Regions from separate parts of the Paenibacillus sp. RS8 genome, predicted to be linked through region 1. Evidence: a T-box and tRNA genes for the amino acid it is inferred to sense, from the RefSeq annotation. Region 1 holds a T-box; the other holds one or more tRNA genes.
What was found. A T-box is a leader RNA that pairs with one kind of tRNA and senses whether it is charged. The one in region 1 lies ahead of metG (methionine--tRNA ligase), so its partner is inferred to be a tRNA-Met.
Positions count from the first base shown of each region.

Region 2: it encodes a tRNA-Met, which carries the amino acid that the T-box ahead of metG (methionine--tRNA ligase) is inferred to sense. The anticodon was not compared.

Region 1 covers NZ_CP168131.1:5,712,528-5,720,495, reverse strand. Annotated here, with positions in the region: gene dapA (4-hydroxy-tetrahydrodipicolinate synthase) at 1-816, opposite strand, end outside; gene ACDZ28_RS26925 (LysR family transcriptional regulator) at 938-1,813, shown strand; gene ACDZ28_RS26920 (VOC family protein) at 1,796-2,206, opposite strand; gene htpG (molecular chaperone HtpG) at 2,491-4,371, shown strand; gene ACDZ28_RS26910 (DUF4362 domain-containing protein) at 4,433-4,897, opposite strand; T-box leader at 5,023-5,284, shown strand; gene metG (methionine--tRNA ligase) at 5,329-6,975, shown strand; gene ACDZ28_RS26900 (LysR family transcriptional regulator) at 6,985-7,854, opposite strand.
Region 2 covers NZ_CP168131.1:6,764,353-6,772,320, reverse strand. Annotated here, with positions in the region: gene carB (carbamoyl-phosphate synthase large subunit) at 1-454, shown strand, start outside; gene pyrF (orotidine-5'-phosphate decarboxylase) at 565-1,311, shown strand; gene pyrE (orotate phosphoribosyltransferase) at 1,308-1,946, shown strand; gene ACDZ28_RS31745 (IS256 family transposase) at 2,225-3,406, shown strand; gene ACDZ28_RS31740 (ABC transporter substrate-binding protein) at 3,890-5,377, shown strand; gene ACDZ28_RS31735 (hypothetical protein) at 5,490-5,654, shown strand; tRNA gene ACDZ28_RS31730 (tRNA-Met) at 5,737-5,813, shown strand; tRNA gene ACDZ28_RS31725 (tRNA-Ile) at 5,858-5,931, shown strand; gene ACDZ28_RS31720 (hypothetical protein) at 6,041-6,301, opposite strand; gene ACDZ28_RS31715 (hypothetical protein) at 6,343-6,531, opposite strand; gene ACDZ28_RS31710 (hypothetical protein) at 6,532-6,597, opposite strand; gene ACDZ28_RS31705 (GNAT family N-acetyltransferase) at 6,780-7,235, shown strand; gene ACDZ28_RS31700 (GNAT family N-acetyltransferase) at 7,311-7,787, shown strand.

The sequences.
Region 1 (7,968 bases):
GAGGCGAAGCGTATCCGAATCGATTAGGCCATTCTGGTTAAGCATCCATTTGATTGGAGCGGGATTCGATTCCTTGAACAAGAGGCGGATGATCGGCAGCAGTTGTTCAAAGTTTTCTTTAGCTAAGTCTAATTGACCGGATTTGAAAGCTTCGTATATACGGATACATTCTGCTGGATAAACGTTCGCAGTAGCAAGCATACCTCCAGTTGCTCCGCAGCTAAGCATTTCGTAAAAGAGTGAATCGTCGCCGCCGAGCACCGGTTTGGTACCCGTACGAACTAGCTCAGTAACCAATTTGGTGCTGCCCGAACAGTCTTTTAATCCGACAACATTATTCATTTCTAGGATTGTACGTGCAGTATCTACGGTCATAGCAGTACCCGTACGACTTGGAATGTCATAAGCCATGATTGGAATGCCTACTTCTGCTGCTTTACGGAAATGGGCAATGATGCCTTCTTGCGAAGGACGACTATAATAAGGGACGACTACTAGCGCGCAATCAGCACCAAGGTTAGCTGCGATCTCTGTACGTGCTACCGTAGAAGCTGTGTCATTGGTTCCTGTACCGACTACTAAGGGGATAGATGTAGATTGTAAAAGCTCACGAGAAGTGTTTACTAGAAGCTGCATTTCATTTACGGTTACAGTTGGCGATTCACCGGTGGTTCCATTAACGACCAGACCTTGTATGCTGTTGTTAATAATGTTCTTTACATAACGCTGATACGAATCCAAATCGACTTCACCAGCAGCATTGAACGGGGTGACCACGGGGACATAAATTCCATAAATCTGTTGTTCTGTAAACATAAATTATCGGCCTCCATAATATTTTAATTCCTCTACATACACTTTACCATGGAATGTTGCATCGTCGTTAGCTATAATAAATGATGTGTATCATCAAAAATATTGATGTTAGGGTGAGGTTATGGATTTAACCTATTTACGAACATTCCGCGAGGTGGCTAAACGTCAGAGCTTTACACGGGCTGCTGAAGAGCTAGGTTACGCGCAGTCGAGTGTTACGATGCAAATACAGAAGATAGAGAAGGAATACGGAGTGCCTTTAATAGAAAGGCATGGTCGAGTGCTGCGTCTAACCCCGCCTGGTGAAGAGCTTTTGAAGCTATTCGTGGAGATTTTGGATCTGTATGACCGTTCAAAAGAAACCATTGCCCAGCAAATAGGAGGTACGCTAACGATTGGTACGATTGATTCTTTAGCTGCATTCTACTTGCCACCCTACTTACAGCAGTTGAGGACGAAATTCCCGAAACTTGATATCCATCTACAAACGATGCAGGAAGCTAACCTTGTGGCCAAAATAAAAGATGGGGAAGTAGACATCGGTCTGATGCTCGATCGTACCACAACGGATTCTTTGCTGGATCGTACGATCATTAGAGATGAACCGCTCGTCTTGATAGCCCCCGTTAATCATCCTCTTGCCCAGATGGAAACGGTAACGCTACAGGATCTAAATAACTGTGAATTAATTGTTTCTGAAGAGAGCTGTATTTACCGGAGTCTGTTCGAGAACTTGTTAAAAGAGCACGGGATTATATTCCGCATTGGTTTTGAGCTTTCGAATCTAGAAGCGATAAAACGATGTGTTATGAATGGTTTAGGGATTGCATTACTCCCGAAAATTGTTGCAGAGGAAGAAATTGAGCGGGGTAACTTGGCCGAGCTGTCCTTCGCGCATCCAGAAATTCACTTCGATCTGCAGCTTTTGATGCATCCTAAGAAGTGGAAGTCTCAGCCATTGCAATTTCTAACGCAAATGTTACTTGCAAATCATTAGTTTATTCCCATCAGGGTCTTTCACCACAAACCATTGTTGATCTTGAATTTCGGTTACTATCTCTACACCGAGCTCCTTCATATAGTTGAAAGAGGCTTGCAAATCATCGGTTATAAGCATAAGAGCAGGTGTTTGAATTGGAGGAGCCCCTTCAGGCTCTAAACCTCCCCACATGGGCATGGTGTCCAGAATGATCCCAGTGCTTCCTTGCATAGTTAACGGGCATAAATGACCGTTCATAATCGGATGATCTGCTTCCTGGAGTCCTAGGACATGGCAATACCAGCTACGGGCTTTTTCAATATCGTTTACGGGAATAAATACACTGCCAATAAGGTTTTTTACGGGGCTTTTTGCTATGGGATTTACAATGGACTGTGCTTGTTTATTCATTCGAATTCCTCCTAGGTCTGATAATGATAACCCTTTATTTGGAATTTATGCGTCTAGTCTATTTAAAACATAGAATCAGCCTACGCGCAAGTGGGTCATTAATGATCAATAAAATCTTAAATTTGTATGTAAAAGATAGCATTCTTTAAAGAAAGTCACTGTAAATATTGACATTCAAAATCAGTTTATGTTATATAAAAAGAAGAATTAGCACTCATCTAACAAGAGTGCTAATCACGAAATGTTGGACAAGATGTTTATTTTGAAAGGAGATCTATTTATTCATGGCCAAAAAAGAGTTTAAAGCCGAATCGAAAAGATTGCTGGAAATGATGATTAACTCCATTTATACACAACGGGAAATTTTCCTGCGCGAGCTAATTTCCAATGCAAGTGATGCGATTGATAAGATCTATTACAAAGCATTATCTGACGAAAGCCTGGTCTTCAATAAAGAAGATTATTATATTAAAGTGACTGCCGATAAGGCGAACAGAACTCTGACGATCTCCGATACTGGTATCGGTATGACGCAAGAGGAACTGGAGAATAACCTGGGAACGATCGCGAAGAGCGGATCTCTTGCTTTTAAGAAAGAGAATGAAGCTAAAGATGGTCATAATATCATCGGACAGTTCGGTGTTGGCTTCTATGCTGCTTTTATGGTGGCAGATGATGTAACGGTGATCAGTAAGGCTCTAGGCAGCGAGGAAGCCTTTAAATGGGAGTCTAAGGGCGCTGACGGCTATACTATCGAGTCTGTCGAGAAGGATTCTGTGGGTACTGATGTAATTTTGAAAATTAAAGACAATACTGAAGAAGATCAATATGATGAATATTTGGAAGAATACCGCCTGAAATCCATCATTAAAAAATACTCCGACTTCATCCGTTTCCCAATCAAAATGGACGTGAAGGAGTCAAAGCCAAAAGAAGGTACGGAGAACGAGTTCGAAGAAGTTATTCAAGAACAAACCGTGAACAGCATGGTGCCAATCTGGCGTAAGAACAAAAGCGAGCTGACTACGGAAGATTACGATAACTTCTATGCAGAGAAGCGTTACGGCTTCGACAAGCCGCTTAAACATATTCATATCAGTGCCGATGGTGCTGTAGTGTACAATGCGATTTTGTTCATCCCAGAAATTACACCGTTTGACTATTACACAAAGGAATATGAAAAAGGTCTTGAGCTGTATTCCAACGGTGTGTTGATCATGAACAAATGTGCGGATCTCTTGCCTGATTACTTCAGCTTTGTAAAAGGTATGGTGGATTCAGAGGATCTTTCCTTGAACATCTCCAGAGAGATGCTCCAGCATGACCGTCAGCTGACTCTGATTGCTAAGAACATTAAGAACAAAGTGAAGAGCCAACTGCAAAGCTTGCTGAAGGATGAAAGAGAGAAGTACGAGCAGTTCTATAATGCTTTTGGCAGACAGCTTAAGTTTGGTGTGTACAACGATTATGGTATGCACAAAGATACTCTTCAAGATCTGCTGATGTTCTACTCCTCCAAGGAGAAAAAGCTGGTAACGCTGGACGAATACGTGTCTAGAATGCCAGAAGATCAGAAGTACATCTACTATGCTTCCGGAGAGTCGATCGACAGAATCGAAAAACTCCCGCAAACTGAGCTTGTTTCGGATAAAGGATATGAAATTCTCTACTTCACTGATGATATTGATGAATTTGCAATCAAGATGATCATGTCTTATAAGGAAAAAGAATTTAAGTCTGTATCCAGCGGAGATCTTGGTATTGAAGCTGACGAAGCGGACAAGCCAACGGAAGCGGAAGAGAACGAAAACAAGGAGCTTTTTGAAGCGATGAAGGACATCCTGTCCGGCAAAGTGAAAAATGTTAAAGCTTCCAAACGTTTGAAGACTCATCCGGTATGTCTCTCTGCTGAAGGCGAACTGACCATCGAGATGGAAAAAATCTTGAAATCGATGCCGAATGGCCAAGAGGTTCAAGCGGACAAGGTACTCGAAATCAACATCCATCACGAAGTATTCCAGTCCTTGAAGGCGGCAGCAGAGAACGACAAAGAAAAGCTCGGTTTATACACGAACCTGCTGTACAACCAAGCCCTGTTGATTGAAGGTCTACAGGTTAGTGATCCTGTTCAATTCACCAATGATATTTGCAAAATCATGAAATAATATGAAGTACAGAGACCATCCAATTGTATTATGATTGGGTGGTCTTTTTTATTTCAGTATTTCATTTTGTTGTGCGAAAAAGGTAGTAATCAATTTCAGAGTCATTATTTGTACAACCGCTGATCGAATAGATAATTTCACCTTGTGTGCTTTTTTTACTCGTCACTTCGGAGCAGGTATCGGTTCTGACACCTGTGTTGCTCCCACCGAATGCATCATTAGAAGTATCATAGCTATAATTAATTATACTGCCATCAAACTTCAAATCCTTAAATATGGGATCACCCTCATCTGTGTAACTTGTAACGCGTATATTGTCTGCTTTTTTCCTGGAGAGATTAGTTATAAATTGCTCGAATTTATCTAGGTTGTACACTTTTTTAAATGAAACAATATCTCCCCTACTGATGGCTTCTTTGGAAGTATAGGGTTCACTTTTGGGAACAGAATTAACTTTATTATCGGAACAACCCCATACTCCTGCTAGTAAAAGAACAGAGAGTACAAGTAAATTTACTTTTTTCACTGAGGGACCTCCTTGTAACTTATTTATATAAAAGACGGAAATTAACTGGAAAAGTTACAGTGAGCTTGATGTTTCGCATTGACAATAAACAACAGATTGAGTATTATTTCCTGTAACTTGAATATGTAAAAGCAAAGAAGAGAAAGAGTACCACGGCAATTCTTTCTACAGAGAGCTCCGTTCGCTGAAAAGGAGTAAAGAAAAACCTTGGGAATATGGTCTCAGAGCTGCGCATCGAAACCTTTTGGGTTGTAGGCTGCGCCGGAACCTGCATCCGTTATAGTGCTAGGGTATAAACGTTTATTAACGTCGTACCTGAAGAGGTAAATGTCATGAGGCATTTATAAAATTAGGTGGTAACACGTGAGTAGAACTCTCGTCCTTTGTGGATGGGAGTTTTTTTGTTGTCTAAAAAAAGGAGGAGAAGGTTAATGAGTAATGTGTTTATAGGCGGAGCTTGGCCGTATGCGAATGGATCTTTACATCTTGGAAGATTATCAAGTGTGTTGCCTGGGGATGTGCTGGCACGCTATTTTCGCAGCAAGGGGGATAACGTTTTATATGTGTCAGGCAGCGATTGTCATGGCACACCTGTAGCGGTTCAGGCTGCTAATGAAGGGATCACACCCGAAGCTTTTGCAAGTCGATACCACGAAGAGTTTCTGAAGTGTTTTGAAGAGCTGGGATTTAGTTATGATCTATATACTCGAACGGATCAACAGCAGCATCATAAGGTCGTGCAAGAGTTGTTTGCGAAGCTGCTAGAGAATGGTCATTTATATAAAAAAACCATTGCGCAATGTTACTGCGAGGTAGACCAGCGATTTTTGCCAGACAGATATGTGGAAGGCACTTGTCCGGTATGTGGACAGCGGGCGCGTGGAGATCAATGCGATTATTGTTCTACGATTCTAGACCCTGCCGATTTATTGGACAGAGTCTGTAAATTATGTGGGAATACACCGACAGAACGGCCGACAGAACATTTTTATCTTAGCTTATCTAAATTTCAATCTGAATTAACTGATTATGTAGACGAAGCAGTACACTGGAGAGAAAATGCAATAAAACTGACCAAACGATATTTAAAGGAGGAGCTTCAGGATCGGGCAGTAACCAGAGACTTATCTTGGGGTGTAGATGTTCCTGTAGCTGGATTTGAAGATAAGAAGATTTATGTCTGGATTGAGGCGGTAAGTGGTTATTTATCAGCCAGCAAGCAGTGGGCCATACAATCTGGGGGGAGCTGGGAGGAATTTTGGTCAGAGAAAAATGAGGATATTACCGCTTATTATGTACATGGTAAAGACAATATTCCTTTTCATACCTTGATATGGCCAGCCGTCTTATTAGGAGCAAAAGAGTTACATTTACCGGACCGGATTATATCTAGCGAATATTTAACCCTTGAAGGGCAGAAGTTCTCCACTAGCCGTAATTGGGCGGTCTGGGTACCTGATATTCTAGAACGGTATCATCCTGACTCTATTCGTTATTTTTTAATTGCCAACGGGCCTGAGAAGCGGGATACGGATTTTTCCTGGAGAGAGTTTATTTATAGTCATAATGGTGAGCTGCTTGGAGCATTTGGTAACTTTGTGAATCGTTCATTGGCTTTTGTGGATAATTTTTATGAAGGGAAAGTGCCGAATGGAGGATTAGATAAGGGGTGGAGTGACAACATTGACCTCTTGTATCTGGAGTCAGGACGCCTAATTGAAGCGGGAGATTTAAAGGATGCGCTGGAGTATATTTTCTCTTATGTGCGTAAGGCAAATCAGTATTTTGATCGGCAAAAGCCTTGGATTCAGGTAAAAGAGGATCGGGAAGCCTGTGATTCTACAATATTTACTTGCGTGCAGATTATCGCTAATTTGGCGAATTTGCTGCATCCGTTTCTACCCTTTTCTTGTGAGAAGATCAGGGGGTTCTTATCGCTTGAACAACCGAATTGGCAGCCCTGCGCAGTTCCCCCGTATCAACAGATAACTGATTTACAATTGTTGTTTGAACGAATTGATATTAGTCGTATTAAAGAAGAAGAGGAAAGACTCATTCAACAACAAGTGAATAAATAGCGAAGATTCTTAAGCATTCTTGAAGCTCTCAATAAACTTAGATGCCAATGATGATAAGTATTTATCCTTGATCCAGACGGCGGCGACCCGTGTGCGAAGCGATTCACTACTGATTTCTTTATAGATCAAATTACGATTACTCGTTAATTCGAAAGCGGATTTGGGGATGATTCCAATGCCAAGACCAGCGTTTGCCCAGAGCAGTGTTGTTCGTGCATCATCATTCATGCAGAAAATTAGCGGATCAAAGCCGTTCTCAAGACAGGTTTCCCGGATAAGCTGCTCAAAACGGCGGTAGATAATGAGCGGCTTATCTTTTAACTCACCGATCTCAACGAAGTTTTCATCTGTTTTCCAGTCATACTCTGGAGTCATTACGGTCATCATAGGCTCAGCCTGTGTGTAAAGACATTCTAAATTTGTAGCATTAAAGGGTGTCCGGACAATGCCAATCTCGACAATACCCTTGTTCAAAAGGTCGATGATTCTGAAGGTATTCCCTTCATGGATTTCAAATTTAACGCCTTTATACGTTTTGTGGAACTCACAAAGTCGATCTTGGAGCAGTGTCGCTCCTGAGGAAGACACCGTACCAATGGCGAGCGTTCCTTTTAAGCCTTTGACAAAATCATTGAGCTCTCGGGCAGTGGAATCTGCCAGCTCCAGAATTTGTTGAGCCCGGTCACGCAAAATGGCTCCTGCTTCGGTAAGCTGCACACTGCGCGGACCTCGATCTACAAGCTTGACGCCTAGTTCTTCCTCAAGCAGCTTAAGCTGCTGACTGAGCGGAGGCTGGGCCATTTGCAGCTTTCTGGCCGCGGAAGTAATCTGCCCTTCCTCAGCGATAGCCATAAAATATTTAAGTTGTCTAATATCCATAAAAGAATCCTCCGAAATTGAGATATGTTTATCGTATGGGAGCGATACGAATCAAATATTATTAATATGTGAGTAGATATGCCATAATCATAACTGTTATTATACATATTTCAA
Region 2 (7,968 bases), 1.1 Mb from region 1:
GTACGCCAAAGCTTTATACAAAGGTCTGATCGGAGCAGGGATGAAAATTCCAGCTACAGGCGCTATCATCGTTACGGTGGCAGATAAGGATAAAGCAGAAGCTGTAGAACTTATGAAAGGCTTCCACTCCATGGGTTACAAAATCATTGCTACTGGAGGCACGGCACAAGCGCTTGAAGAAGCAGGCCTCAACGTAATGAATGTGAATAAACTGGATGAAGGTGCGCCAAACATTCTCGACTTGATTCGTGGCGGGCAAGCCAACTTCGTCTTTAATACACTGACTAAAGGCAAAACACCAGAACGTGACGGATTCCGTATCCGCCGTGAAGCGGTTGAGAATGGCGTCGTATGTATGACTTCACTGGATACAGTAACTGCACTTCTCAGAATGCTGCAGACGATTAACTTCTCGTCACAGTCCATGCCTGCTTTTGTCGGACAATTGAACTAATCTCATAAAGATGCATAGGGCGGTTTGCGTTTACGCAGACCGTTCCGCTATGCCTAGGGTCTAATAAATAAAGGGTGTGGATGTATTCTGCACTGGATAGGAGCATAGTTATGGGAGTTGGAGATGTAGAGTGGAAAGCAATGGCGAATCGACTGATGATCGCCTTGGATTATCCTGATGTGACTGGAGCTAGAGCCTTGATCGATAAGCTTGAAGGCATTCCTTGCTATATGAAGGTAGGCATGCAGTTGTTCTATGCGGCAGGACCTGAATTTATTCAAGAGCTGAAATCTCGTGGCTATTCTGTGTTCGTCGATGTGAAAATGCATGATATCCCTAACACGGTCAAAGGTGGCGCTCAAAGTCTTACTACTCTTGGCGCTGATATGTTTAACGTACATGCGGCAGGGGGCGCAGCTATGATGGCGGCAGCACGTGAAGGAGCGGCTTCAGCAATCAGTGCTAATGCTGCACTTAAGATGCCTTTGATTATTGCAGTTACCCAGCTAACCAGTACGAGTCAAGAAGTGATGAATAATGAAATTGGGATCGCAGGTGAGGTAGCGGATACTGTGGTAAGATACGCTAAGCTGGCAGCCGATGCAGGTCTAGATGGTGTAGTGGCTTCGCCACAAGAATCTGCAGCTATCGCAGAAGCTTGCGGTCCAGCATTTTGCACGGTTACACCAGGTATTCGACCTGCAGGTGCTTCTCTGGACGATCAGTCCCGGGTTATGACACCTGGAAAAGCCATTCGTCAGGGTAGCCACTACCTTGTTGTAGGACGGCCGATTACAGCTTCACCAGATCCACGTCAAGCAGCACTAAACATTATTGAGGAGATGACCCTAGCATGAGCACATTAAATAGAAGCGAACAAGTAGCAAGTTATCTGTTGGAGATTGGAGCAGTAGCACTGCGTCCTCAGGAGCCTTTTACATGGACCTCTGGTATCAAATCGCCGATCTATTGCGACAACCGTCTGACTATGGCCTATCCAGAAGTTCGCAGCTATATTGCAGATGCCTTTGCTCAGCTTATTAAGAGCGAGTATCCAGACGCTGAAGTGATCGCAGGTACAGCAACCGCAGGTATTCCACACGCGGCTTGGGTAGCAGATAAACTTAATCTGCCAATGGCTTATATCCGTGATAAAGCTAAAGGCCACGGTAAACAGAATCAGATCGAAGGACTGATTAAGCTGGGACAAAAGGTAGTTGTTATTGAAGATTTGATCTCCACTGGCGGAAGCTCCATTAAAGCCGCTCAGGCCGTGCAAGAAGCAGGCGCAGAAGTATTAGCAGTACTTGCAATCTTCAGCTATGAGCTGGATCGTGCAGTGGATGCTTTTGCTGCAGCTGAAATGCCATTACAAAGCTTGTCCAATTACAGCACATTGATTGATGTGGCTCTTGCACAAGGCAAAATTGAATCGACAGACGTAGAATTACTGAAGTCTTGGAGAAAAGATCCGTCATCATTTGGTCTTTAATTTTTGAATAAATTGAGTATAGTTTTGGCGAGCCTCTCACTTTATAGTGGGGGGCTTTTTTTAACTGCATAGAGTGAGACTAAAAAGAGAGACACAACATACTCAACTGTCATCACAGACAGCAATAGCTGTACTTCGTGCACTTAAACTAACTTTTCTTAGAGGAATTGGGATGGCGTAAAGTAAGTTGTGTACCAAGATTTGGAGCCTAGTCAGGCAACAAAAAAGTAGGGTATTCTCGGGATTGTCGAAGTCCACTAAGAAAGGAACCCTACTCGATGACTATTCTACCCGAAAACATGTTAAATAATCTATTTGAAAATCTTGTCACCCAATTTGTAAAAGATAATCTAGAGTCCATTATGAAAGCGGAAATCCAGCAATTCATGACCAGTGAAGAAGCCGGGAACCACAACAGCCGCAACGGATACTACACCCGGGATCTACACACGAAATACGGAAATGTAGAGGATCTGGCCGTTCCTAGGGACCGTCAAGGAGCCTTCCAAACGCAGTTGTTCGAGCCCTACCAGCGGCGAGATGGATGGCTAGAGGAGGCTGTCATCCAGATGTACAAAAGTGGTATGGGAACGCGAGATGTGGCCCGGTTCATTGAAAGTATGTTCGGCAGCCACTATTCACCCACGACCGTTAGCAACATTACAGCTACGGTACTTGACGACATTCATCAGTGGCAGAAGCGCCCGTTAAACAAACGCTACTCCGTTATCTACCTGGATGGCCTATATGTGAAACTCAAGCGCAGCACCGTTAGCGGAGAAGTCGTTTATTTCGCCATGGGGATCGACGAAGACGGTCACCGCCAGATCCTTGGCTTTTACGTAGGCGGCCAGGAGAGCGCAAACGGCTGGCGCGAGGTGCTCAAAGACCTCTACGACCGTGGTGTCCAGGAAGTCTTGCTGGGCGTGTTTGATGGGCTTCCGGGACTCGATGCAGCGTTCCGTGAAACTTATCCGAAGGCGGATGTGCAGCATTGTATCGTCCACAAAGTGCGTTCGACCTTCCCGAAAATTCGGATTCAGCACAAAACGGAAGTCATTGAAGATCTGAAGACGATCTACACGGCTGCAGACCACGATCTGGCTCGGGCTGCGTTTGACACGGTGAAGGCCAAATGGGGCAAGCTCTACCCGAAAGAAATGCGGTCTTGGGAAGAACAGTTGCCAACGCTGCTGACCTTTTACAAGTATCCTGCGCTCATAAAGGAAGCCATCTACACGTCCAATCCAATTGAACGAATGAACAAGGAAATCCGAAAGCGTCTGAAACCCATGAATAGCCTCACGAATATGGATGCAGCAGAGAAAATTGTTTACCTCGACGTGATGGACTACAACGAACGCTTTAGCGAACGGGTCATTCGCGGTTTCGGCGATCTAGAAGTAAAGAAGAAACTAAATGAGATGTTTGAAGCACGATATCCACCGCAGGCAGAGTAAAACAAGTAGCTCGAATTCCCTTTTCCCTTGGGGCGGGGCCCCCGCCCCAAGGAACATCTGCACTAACTAACGAACACCCGAGAAGTTACCTTCTACTCTCTTACACAAACTTCTTGACGCTGCCGGAATTGGCACTATAGTTGCACTTTATGCAATTATAATCAGCTAGTTATTCGCCGGAAGCTCTTAGTAACGTGTTTTAACTGCATAGAGTGCACTTAAAAGTAGAAACAGAACATAATCACCACTAATAGATGCAGAAAGTGCAACTATCCAGTCGCAGAGGATGGAATTTTGCCGGTAACTGCACCTTTTGAAACCTCCTAGTAACATTTTTATAGGAATAATATGAAGAAATCGTAGTATAACTTTAAACGACCTGTAACTTCCCCTCCGGATTAAAGCTTTATACTGTTACTAGCATTATGGATTATTTATCCATAAGTTGTAGAAGGATCAAGTATTTTATAGGAGGATACAATAATGAATCATATAAACAACAATAAGCGACTGTGGCGCCGCTGGTTAAGCCTTGGAGTATGCGCTGCGCTGTTACTACCATTAATATCAGATGGGTGGAATACAGCTTGGGCTGAGCCTTCTAAGGCTTCAACGGAGCAGCGTGTATTGCGTATTGGGAGTCTATGGTCTGGGGAGGACGATTCTTTTTTTCGTCAACAGTTTACGGATATGTATGAATTGCAGCATCCAGAGATCAAGTTGGAGATTATTCCGGCTATAGATACGAATGAGCTTCGGTACATTAACACCTCCACAGACGCAAGCTCTGATAATTTAGAAAATATCCGAGCGATTATGGGCGGGGATAAGCCTGTTGATGTGATTGTCGGTGATAGCGCATTAGTGAAGAGTTTGGTAGATCATAATCTTGTCCAATCGCTGGAGCCGCTTATAGCGCGTGATCAGTATGATTTAAGCAATATGGCGCCTACAACGCTGAATGGAGTTCGTGAGCTAGGAAGAGGAAGTCTTTTTGCGTTGGCGCCGACCTTCTCATCTAGTGCGCTTTTTTATAATAAGGGAATCTTTGATGCTGCTGGTGTCGGCTACCCAACGGACAAGATGACTTGGAATGAACTGTTTGCGCTGGCAGATAAGGTGACGAAGAGATCAACAAATAAAGAAACACAGATATATGGGTTCTCGATGAACCGTTACTTAAGTGATCCATTCTGGGATATGCAGAGCTATGTCGCACCGCTAGAACTTACAATGTACGATAATAAAGGTCAGCATATGACTGTAAATACTACACAATGGCATCAGGCTTGGGCTACTTACAGTCAGTTGGTTAAAAAGCAAATTGTACCTGGGTTAAATGGGTTGGATTTTGCAGGAACAGAAGGAGATACCTATAGTCCAATCCAAGGGGATTTATTCCTCGCAGGAAAAGCGGCAATGGTCGTTGGGGAATACGGCTATCTCAATGATCTGGCAGTAGTGGAGCGTAATGCTGCTAAGATCAAGAATTACCATCCTTTCAAATGGGGGGTTGTTACTGTACCCACTTATCAAGAGAAGCCTGGTGTTGCCATTGGAACATGGCTTGGGAATATGATGGCTATAAGTTCTACGGCTACTAATAAAGAAGATGCTTGGGATTTGATTAAATTCGTCAACAGTAATGAGGTTGCCAAAATTAAAGCCCATAACAAGAGTGAACTGACTTCCCGCAAGGATTATATTACCGCTCAGACCCCTTCTGTAAACTTGGAAGCTTTTTATACGCTCCGACCATTACCTGCAACGGATCCTTTATTGATTAGTTTACAGATGCAGAAGCCTGGGATTAGCCGAATAAGCGATGTTGGGCGGCAATTATTCATTGATGTCTATCAGGGTAAGAAAACCGTCGAGAATGCACTCAAAGCTTGGGAGAAGCAAGGGAATACCATGCTGGATACACTTGAAAAAGATCCCACGGTCTATTTCGACTCGATCGGTGAATGACTCTGGAATATGCCCTAAGCCACCAGTTTTCTGGTGGCTTATTTTGTGGAACTTGGGCATGATAAGTTCAGAGCGGTGTATCATAAATTTGCGAAAAGGAGAAGAGGGCATCATGAATTGGATATACTTCGCGAAACTGTTCAGGACCAGATTTCAAGCAGGTTGTTTGGCTAAAAGATTGGAGCAAGACGGCTGGATATACGGTTATCATGACCCGCGTTTTGTAGAAATTTATCGATCCCGTAAGGGAAGGTACGGGGTTAGATTTCTGCCTTAAGAACTTTTATAAATTCTTCCTTGACGTAGACCCAATTTGTAATGTATATTATTTATTGTCGCTGTTTGAATATTTTTTCTGACGCGGGGTGGAGCAGCCCGGTAGCTCGTCGGGCTCATAACCCGAAGGCCGCAGGTTCAAATCCTGCCCCCGCAACCAATTTATTTACAACAGCAATTGTACATTCGGATATTTTTAGATCCGGGCCCTTAGCTCAGTTGGTTAGAGCGGTCGGCTCATAACCGATTGGTCGGGGGTTCGAGTCCCTCAGGGCCCACTTAGAGAAAACCCTTACTTTGTAAGGGTTTTTTGCTGTCTATAGGCTTTGTGATATTAAGAAAATAGAATAGATAAAGACCGGAATTTTGAGCTTGCTAACGGATTTGCTAACGGGAATTATTTTTCTGCAGTTTCGAGCTGTTTTTCAGCGTATTATTCAGTTCTGCTTCAATTTTGTCAATGGCCTCTTCCTGCATGATTGGGAGTAGGTGTGAGTATCGTTCGTTGAACATCGCTGGAGTCATACCCAGTCGTTCAGCAGCTACCTTTGGATTTATTCCGATCGCCAATAAGAATGATGCATGTGTATGTCGCTGCTCGTGGAATCTAATTTTTTTGACACTTGCTTTACGAACAAGTATGAACATACCTTCAGTAATTCGTTTTGGCTTTATATAACCTCCGCCAGCTAGCAACATACTAATTCATTATCCTCATATGAGTCTCCATATTCTTTTTTATAAGCCTCGATTTGCTGGTAGCGTTCCTTAAGGTCATCAATAATATTCTGAAAAAGTTTTACCCGTCGTATGGAATCATTCGTTTTCGGACGTTGAATGACTAAACCATCACGTGTCCAGTTGGCCGTCTGAATCACCTAGAGTTCTTTCTTTTCGAAGTCGATATCACCCCAGCCAATTCCAAGGATCTCACCATGTCTCATTCCAGTATAAATTGCCAATGAAAACACAATAGACTGGCGGGCGCCTCATCAAGCTAACGGGCAGTATAGTTTAACTTAAACTAAACTTTCCGTTTCCCGCAGTTAACATAAGGTGTAATCTGAAAGCACCTTTTTTTGAAGATGATACTCATCAAGAACCGTATTTATGAAGGAGTGACTTAATGCAAGCTATTAAATCTATAATAGATTGTCCAGAGCGTCATATAGAGTTTGTTGAATATGTTAAAGAAAAATGGCCAAACGTACAGAAGGTGGTACTCCCTAAAATTGACGAGAGTTTATCGGCTGAAGATGGTTTGCCATTAACATTTCTGCTATTAAAAAACGACAAAATAATTGGATTTTATCAATTGATTGAACAGGAATATATAATTCGAAAAGATTTATCGCCATGGATTGCTCCTTTGTTCATTGACGAGAATGAGCGAGGGCAAGGTTTAGGTTCAGTATTGTTGGAGCATGCCAGAAAAATGGTGGGGCAATTCGGATATACGAAGGTTTATATAACGACTGACCATATTCATTACTATGAGAAATATGGATTCAGAGAAATCGGTTTGGATAATTTCGAATGGGGACGACCCACCAAAATCTATGAGCACGATACTATAAAGTAATTTATCGCAACATGTTTTTTTGGGACTTAACTAACGGGAAACGATAGTTGAATCTACAGAGGGATGGTATCAAACATGGACTATGAAATCAAAATAGCGACCTTGGAACATAAAGAAATACTCAGCAACCTGTTACAATTCTATATTTATGATTTCTCAGAATTTATGGAGTTGCAGTTTGAGGCAAACGGTAAATATGGTAATTATCCAATTGATGAATATTGGTCTAAAGACCCCAATTATCCATATTTAATCAGTCTCAATGGGGAAATTATTGGATTTGTCTTAGTCAAATTAAAAAATCGGGAAGAAGATGACGCATATTTTTCTATTGCTGAATTTTTTATTGCGAAGAAGTATCGTAGGCTGGGATTAGGGAGATTGGTTGCTAAAGATATATTTGATATGCACCAGGGAAAATGGGAAGTTTACCAAATAGATAACAACAAGCCCGCTCAACTCTTTTGGAAAAAGGCAATAGAAGAGTATACAGGAGGTAAATTTACTGAACGAATTGAAGTAGGAAGAAGAACACAAGTATTCATTAGTTAATGATATTCAGGACTAGCAAGGGCTTACGCTAACGGGAAACGTGAGTCCAAAAACCAACAGTAGTCTAGGACTTTTTCTTACCAGTAATATATACATAATGTTCCAAATAATTTATATTAAGGTTATAGGGTTTGGGAGTAATGGCATTGCAATTTGGAAGAACCTCGCCGACATTGGCGAG